DNA from 2 places in the Streptomyces sp. NPDC097981 genome. Region 2 is predicted to be linked to the other one. Evidence: riboswitches for the same ligand, from Rfam matches in the RefSeq annotation. Region 2 holds a riboswitch; the other holds the start of a gene.

Region 1 (3,392 bases), on a different contig from region 2:
CGGATGCCGCGGTCTTGTTGATCTGGAAGCCGTTGGGCCCGGAACCGGGATCCTGGCCGTGCGGGGCGAGCAGCGCGGTCCGGCGCCACCACCCGCCCACGCTCTGCCCGGCCGTCACCACGAGCAGGGCCAGGGACCCCAGGCCAACCATGCCCAGGGCACCCCGGCGGGAGATGGTCGGGAGCGCCGGACGAGGCGAGACCAGCCCGGCCGCCTCCTCCGTACCGGCCTGCGGCTGCACCGGTCCGGCCCGCACCGCGCGGACCGCTCGCGGCAGACGCGATGCCACGTGCACCACGAAGGCGCCGATGAACACCCATGCCCCGTAGAAGTGCAGGACGTAGAAGGAGCCCGGGAAGATGTAGTGCAGCTGCACGTTGAGGATGCCGGTGACGAACTCGACGCCGGCGCCGCCCACCAGCAGGAGCAGGGACAGGCGCTCCAGGCCGTGGCTGACCGACCGCACGGGCGGCCACTCGAACAGCTTGGGGATGACCGACCACAGTTTCGCCAGCAGCACCGGTACGAGGACGACGCCCAGGACCACGTGCACGCCCTGGGTCAGCCGGTAGAGCCAGTACGGCGAGGTCGGCCAGGAGAAGAGGTAGAAGCCGAGCCACCCCTTGTCGGGCGTCTGGTCGTTGACCGGAGCCAGGTCCGGGTTGTACGCCGCGTACGACAGCAGGCCCGTCACGAACAGCACCGTGATCCCGACCAGCAGGACGAGCCCGAACACGGCCGTCAGCCACGGCCCCCGCAACGGGCTGCGCCAGAACTCCGGACGCGTCGGCCCCGGCGGCGGCCCCGACGCGACGACGGAACCCACGGCAGCCGGCAAGCGCCTCAGAGGAGCCGGCCGTTTCGGAGGCTCCGCCGGCCGCCGGGGTGTGGACTCGGGCTGATCACGCCCGCCATCGCTCGCCTCCATCGGGACACCTCCGCACACTCGCCGATCGTCGGGGAGAACATCCCTCACCAGAGGCCGGACCCGGTCCGTGACACGCCCGCCCGAGACCACTCGGCGGCCTCCCGTTACCGAGCCGGCCGGAGCAGCAGGCCCTGCGGCCGCACCGACGAGGACCGGCGATGGCCGTCGTCATGATGATCACGATGGTGGGGACCACCGGAGACGTGTACGCCATCGGCGAGATCACCGGGCGAGACGTGGACGGCGAAAACCACCGGCCGGGCGCTGCGCGCCGACGGCGTCGCAACCCTGCTCGGCGGGGTGTTCAACGGCCCCGTCCCCGGAGCGGCGCGGAGGGAGCGGGAGCCCCGGTGCTAGATTGTCCGGCGGCCCGGTCCCCGGGCCCCGGACGAGACGCGCCGTACCCGGTCATGCACGACGACGCGCCAGGCGCCGTCCCACCGGCAGGCGCCGAAGCGCTGTCCGGCCCCGGGCGGCGTTCCCTCGTCGCACAGATGGGCTGACCACATGACCGTGCCGCTGACCCGCACCCTCTACCGGACGACCGCACACGCCGACGGGGGCCGTACCGGATCGGTGGTCACCGACGACGGGCGCCTCGACGTCCGACTGGCCCCGCCGCGCAAGAAGGTGCCCGGTACCACCAACCCCGAGCAGTTGTTCGCGGCCGGGTTCGCCGCCTGTTTCACGTCTGCGCTGGCCGAGGTCGCTGCCGAGTTCGGGGCGGATGCATCGGCCGCGCGCGTCGCGTGCGAGGTACAGCTCGGTGCCACGGACACGCCCGCGGGCTATGGTCTCGCGGTCGGCCTCACGGTCTCCCTGCCGGGGTGGAAGGCGGCCGACCTGCTGCCCCTGCTCCACCGGGCGGACGCGGTCTGCCCCTACTCGCAGGCGGTCCGCGGGAACATCGAGCTCTCGCTGCTGGCCGTGGACGACACCGCCGCCGCCGATGCCTGAGCCGGCAGGCGCCCTCGGAGCCCTTCCGGCAGCGGGCGGGCCGGGCGTCCCGGTGCCCGAGCGGGGAGCGTGGCTGCGGCGCGGCATCAGCCGGAACGGCGGGCCCCTGGTGGAAGACCGCGAGGTGGTGTGGCTGCAGGCAGGTCCGTACTTCGCCGACAGCCGGGGCTTTGCCGGCACCACGTCCTTCGACGGCTCGCGCGTGCACTTCCATCACCTGAAGGGCGAGCCCGGCGAGGACACGGGCGCCTTCCGGTGGGAGGGTGCGAACCTCATCGAGTGGGGCACCAACACGGACGGCAGTACCTTCCTGGAGATCTGGACCCCACTGCCCGCCGACGACGGCGACACCGGCTCCTGGGCCGGTACGGGGTATCAGGTGGTGCGCGTCGGCCGGCATCTCGTACACGTCGATTCCCGTGCGGGTACGTACTGGCGGACGTGACCGGTCACGGCTGACGAAACCGGCCGCCCTCTGGTCCGGCGGGGCCGGTGGGGCCGGTGGAAGGACCGGTCGAGCATCCTGGTGAAACCGCTGAACCGACGGGGCTCTAGTCGTGGGGGACCACTGCGACAGGGCAAGGTGCGTGGTGGAGGGCCGCGTGGGCCACGGAGCCGGTCCGGGTGCCGACGGCGGAGTGGCGTACGCGGCGGCCGACGACGAGAAGTTCCGCGCCGGCGGCGGCAGAGAGCAACACCTCACCCGCGCTGCCCATCTCGACCTGCTCGGTGACCGGCACGTCCGGGAACTTCTGGCGCCACGGTTCCAGTGCCTGTTCCATGGCTGCCTTCTCGTACGGCTCCAGCCCGCCGAACCGCTCGGCGATCCACATCGAGCCGGGGCTGTAGGCGTACTCCGGCGGCAGGCTCCAGGCCCGTACCACGCGCAGGCTCGCGCCCCGGGCCGCTGCCGCCTCGAAGGCGAAGCCGAGGACCGCGCGGCTCTCGTCCACGCCGCCCTGCTGGCCGACGACGATCTCACCGGTCCGGGGCAGGCCGGCGTCGGCGGCGGTGCGGCGCACCGAGACCACCGGGCAGGGGGCTGCGGCGATGATCTGCTGCCCGTACGAACCCAGCAGGAAGCCGAGCAGCGCACCGTGGCCGCGCGTGCCGATCACCAGCATCCCGGCCTCCTCCGCGAGCCGCAGCAGCGCGGGAACCGCGGCGTCCGAGACCACGGACGCGGACACCGGAAGATCCGGATGCTGCGCGGTCACCGCCGTCTCGGCCCGGCGGAGGACCTCGTCGGCACGGTCGCTTTCGGTCTGCCGGTCGGGGATGTACGGGTGGGCGAGGGGCTGCCACAGCCAGGCGTGTACCAAGTGCAGGCGCGCGTGGCGGCGTACGGCCTCCTGTGCGGCCCAGTCGGATGCGGCGAGGCTCTCCGGGGATCCGTCGATTCCCACCACGATGGTTTCGGTCACTGGTCTGTCCTCCGTACTGCCCCAGGTCGGGGCGCGTGGTTCGAGCGGGGATCCGGCGTCGGAACGGGACACTGGCGCCGTCG
Region 2 (3,392 bases):
CGTCGAGGCCGAGGCGCCGGAGCACCTCGCACATGGTCGTCGAGGCCGCGACGGCCTCCGCCAGGACCTCCCTGGTCCATTTGACCCCCTCCCGTTCGAAGTGGGAGACGTCCACGCCCAGCTTCCGCATGCGGTCGTGAACGTAGCGCCGCGAACCCCCCTTCGGGTCGACCCCCAGCTTCCGTAGCGCCTCCGTCAGCGTGTGCGACGTCGTCGCCGCCTCCGTGAGGCGTTCCCTCGTGTACCGACTGATCGGCATCTCGGCCCCCTCCGCTCCCGGCTGCCCGTGCGGCCCTCGCACGGAGTATCGGACCGGCAGTCGGACAGTTACGGGCCCTTTCGTCCGATAAGCGGAACGGCCCGCGCCAATTGGTGCGGGCCGTGGAGGGGCGGGCGGCGGTCTAGATGCCCAGGTCCTTGATGATCTTGGCTACGTGGCCGGTGGCCTTGACGTTGTACAGGGCGCGCTCGACCTTGCCCTCCTCGTCCACGATCACCGTGGAGCGGATGACCCCGGTCACCGTCTTGCCGTACAGCTTCTTCTCGCCGAACGCGCCGTAGGCGGTCAGGACCTCCTTCTCCGGGTCGCCGACCAGGGTGACCTTCAGGTGCTCTTTCTCGCGGAACTTCGCCAGCTTCTCCGGCTTGTCCGGGGATACGCCGATCACGTCGTAGCCGGCCTCGGCCAGCACCGCGAGGTTGTCCGTGAAGTCGCAGGCCTGCTTCGTGCAGCCCGGCGTCAGCGCCGCGGGGTAGAAGTACACGATCACCTTGCGGCCCTTGTGGTCGGCGAGCGAGACCTCGTTGCCGTCCGCGTCGGGCAGGGTGAAGGCGGGGGCGGTGTCGCCCGGCTGGAGTCGCTCACTCATGTCAACAGTCTCCTCGGGAGGGGATCGGTACGGTCCGAGACTAAGCTGACAGACTGTTCATGGTGGGCTACGCCCCCCACGACCGAGCACGACCGACCATGACGACGACGGAGGCAGCGCGGTGCCGGAAGCCAGGACCCCCGCACAGATCGAGGCGGACATCGTCCGCCGCCGCGAGCAGCTCGCCGAGACGCTCGACGAGATCGGTGTGCGCATGCACCCGCAGACGATCATCGGGGATGCGAAGGCCAAGGTCGCCTCGACCGTCGACCACACCGTCGGGCGTGCCGTCGTCGCCGTGAACCGTCTCGTGACGGATGTACGGGACGGCCTGCGCCACGAGGACGGTGCCCCGCGCTACGAGCGGATCGTGCCCGTCGCACTGGTCGCGGCGGGTGTGGTCGGCCTGCTCGTCGCGTCGGCGCGGCGCAAGCGCTGATGGCCCCGCGGCGCACGGACCGGGCGCGGACGGGTAGGTTCGTTGCGTGAGCGACAACACCAACACCACCACCCACGACAAGCTGCCCATCCGCATGCTGCACGACCGGGTGCTCGTGAAGTCCGATTCGCCGGAGGGCGAGCGGCGTTCGGGCGGCGGCATCCTGATTCCGGCGACCGCTGCCGTCGGCAAGCGGCTGGCCTGGGCCGAGGTGGTCGCGGTCGGGCAGAACGTGCGCAGTGTGGAGCCGGGGGACCGGGTGCTGTACGACCCTGAGGACCGGGCCGAGGTCGAGGTGCGGGGTGCGACGTACGTGCTGATGCGCGAGCGGGATCTGCACGCCGTGGCCGCGGAGCGGCTGGAGGGGTCCGAGGACTCCACCGGGCTGTACCTCTAGATCGTCCCTTTGTGAGAAGGGCCGGTGACGGGCGTCACCGGCCTTTTTCGTGGGTTTTGCTACGGTGGCGGGGAACCCCGACGAGACGCGCCGTACCGGGTAGCCGTGGCTGGATGACAAGACGACGCACCCCGTTCGCTCTCGTTCCGGAGGTGCCCGTCATGGCCTGGGTTCTGCTTCTCGTCGCCGGTCTGCTTGAGGTCGGCTGGTCGATCGGTATGAAGTTCACCGAGGGATTCACCAGGCTGTGGCCCAGTGTGTTCACGGGTGCCGGGATCGTCGCGAGCATGGTGCTGCTCTCGTACGCCGCCAAGACCCTGCCCATCGGCACCGCGTACGGCGTGTGGGTGGGCATCGGTGCGGCCGGGGCGGCGGTGCTCGGCATGGCGGTGCTGGGGGAGCCCGTCACCGCCGCCCGGATCTTCTTCATCTGCCTGCTGCTGGCCGCCGTGGTGGGGCTGAAGGCGACCTCCGGGCACTGATCTTCCGGCCTTCTGGTCTTCCGATCTTCCGTCGTACCGCTATTCCACGTATTGCGACGGTGGGCGGCGGCGCAGGCCGCCGGTGACCCCGCCCAGGGTGCCTGCGGTCGTGCCGGTCGTGGAGCCCGCGTCGGTCCCGTCTTCCGTGGTGTCGCCTTCCGTGGTGTCGCCTTCCGCGGTGTCGCCCTCCGTGGTCTGGCCCTCCGTCCGGCCGCCCTGGTTCTGCCCGCCCGTCGGCGGCGTCGGCCGGTTCGGCCGGTTCGGCCGTCTGGGCCGTGCCGGGGTTTCCGGGGATTCGGGGAACTCGGAGGCGCTCTCGTCCGGCGTCGGCTCCGGGCTGTTCGGGATGAACGGCGGCGGGGACGCGACGGCGCCCGGCTGGAGTTCGAGGTCGAAGTCCAGGGGTTCGCTGCCCTCCAGGGCCGTCTTCGTGTACTGCGCCCAGATGCGGGCCGGGTAGCCGCCGCCCCCGATGCGGGGCTCGCCGAGCGCGCCGTAGAGGGATTCCAGGGTGCCGGTCTCGGGGTCCTGGCCCATCATCGCGACGACCGTGACCAGGTCCGGGGTGTACGCCGCGAACCACGCGGCGCGGTCCAGTTCGGCGGTGCCGGTCTTGCCGGCGGCCGGGCGGCCGGCGGCGAGGGCGGCCGTGCCGCTGCCGTTGTCGACGACGCTGACCAGCATGGACGTGGTGGTGTCGGCGGCTTCGCGGCTGACGGCCTGCTTCGGGGTGCGGTCGGGCAGGTGGACGTTGTCGCCGCCCTTGGTGATCTTCTCGACGAAGGTGTACGGGGTGTAGCGGCCGTGGTCGGCGAGGGTGGCGTACGCCTGGGTCATGTCCAGGACGCTGGCCTGCATGGTGCCGAGTGCCATGGCCGGGCTCGCGACGAAGTTCGGGGTGTTCTCGGGGATGCCGAGTCCGATCGCGGTCTTCTTGACCCTGGCGGTGCCGACGTCGACGACCATCTGGGCGAAGACGGCGTTGACCGAGAGGTCGGTGGCGGTGCTGACGGTGATGTACCCGTAGGACAACTGGCCTTCGTTCTCGGGGGCGTACGGGATCCGGGTGCCGACGACGCGGCGCTTGTTGTCGCCGTTGTAGAGGGTGTTGGGGGTGATCCGGCGGCCGTCCTGGGTGTGGGAGCCGTTCTCCACGGCGGAGGCGAACACGAACGGCTTGAAGGTGGAGGCCACCTGGTAGTCGT

What was found. Region 2 has a riboswitch for guanidine ahead of ABTY04_RS21680 (DMT family transporter). Riboswitches for the same ligand answer to the same signal wherever they lie in the genome.
Region 1: it holds a riboswitch for guanidine, as region 2 does, so the genes downstream of both, ABTY04_RS09875 (Ohr family peroxiredoxin) here and ABTY04_RS21680 (DMT family transporter) in region 2, are expected to answer to the same signal.

Annotation. Positions count from the first base shown of each region.
Region 1 covers NZ_JBEORW010000007.1:216,252-219,643, forward strand. Annotated here, with positions in the region: gene ABTY04_RS09870 (molybdopterin-dependent oxidoreductase) at 1-838, opposite strand, end outside; guanidine-III (ykkC-III) riboswitch at 1,293-1,355, shown strand; gene ABTY04_RS09875 (Ohr family peroxiredoxin) at 1,436-1,885, shown strand; gene ABTY04_RS09880 (hypothetical protein) at 1,878-2,330, shown strand; gene ABTY04_RS09885 (universal stress protein) at 2,437-3,309, opposite strand.
Region 2 covers NZ_JBEORW010000022.1:33,313-36,704, reverse strand. Annotated here, with positions in the region: gene ABTY04_RS21700 (HNH endonuclease signature motif containing protein) at 1-259, opposite strand, end outside; gene bcp (thioredoxin-dependent thiol peroxidase) at 402-869, opposite strand; gene ABTY04_RS21690 (DUF3618 domain-containing protein) at 991-1,308, shown strand; gene ABTY04_RS21685 (GroES family chaperonin) at 1,403-1,705, shown strand; guanidine-III (ykkC-III) riboswitch at 1,757-1,836, shown strand; gene ABTY04_RS21680 (DMT family transporter) at 1,867-2,187, shown strand; gene ABTY04_RS21675 (transglycosylase domain-containing protein) at 2,227-3,392, opposite strand, start outside.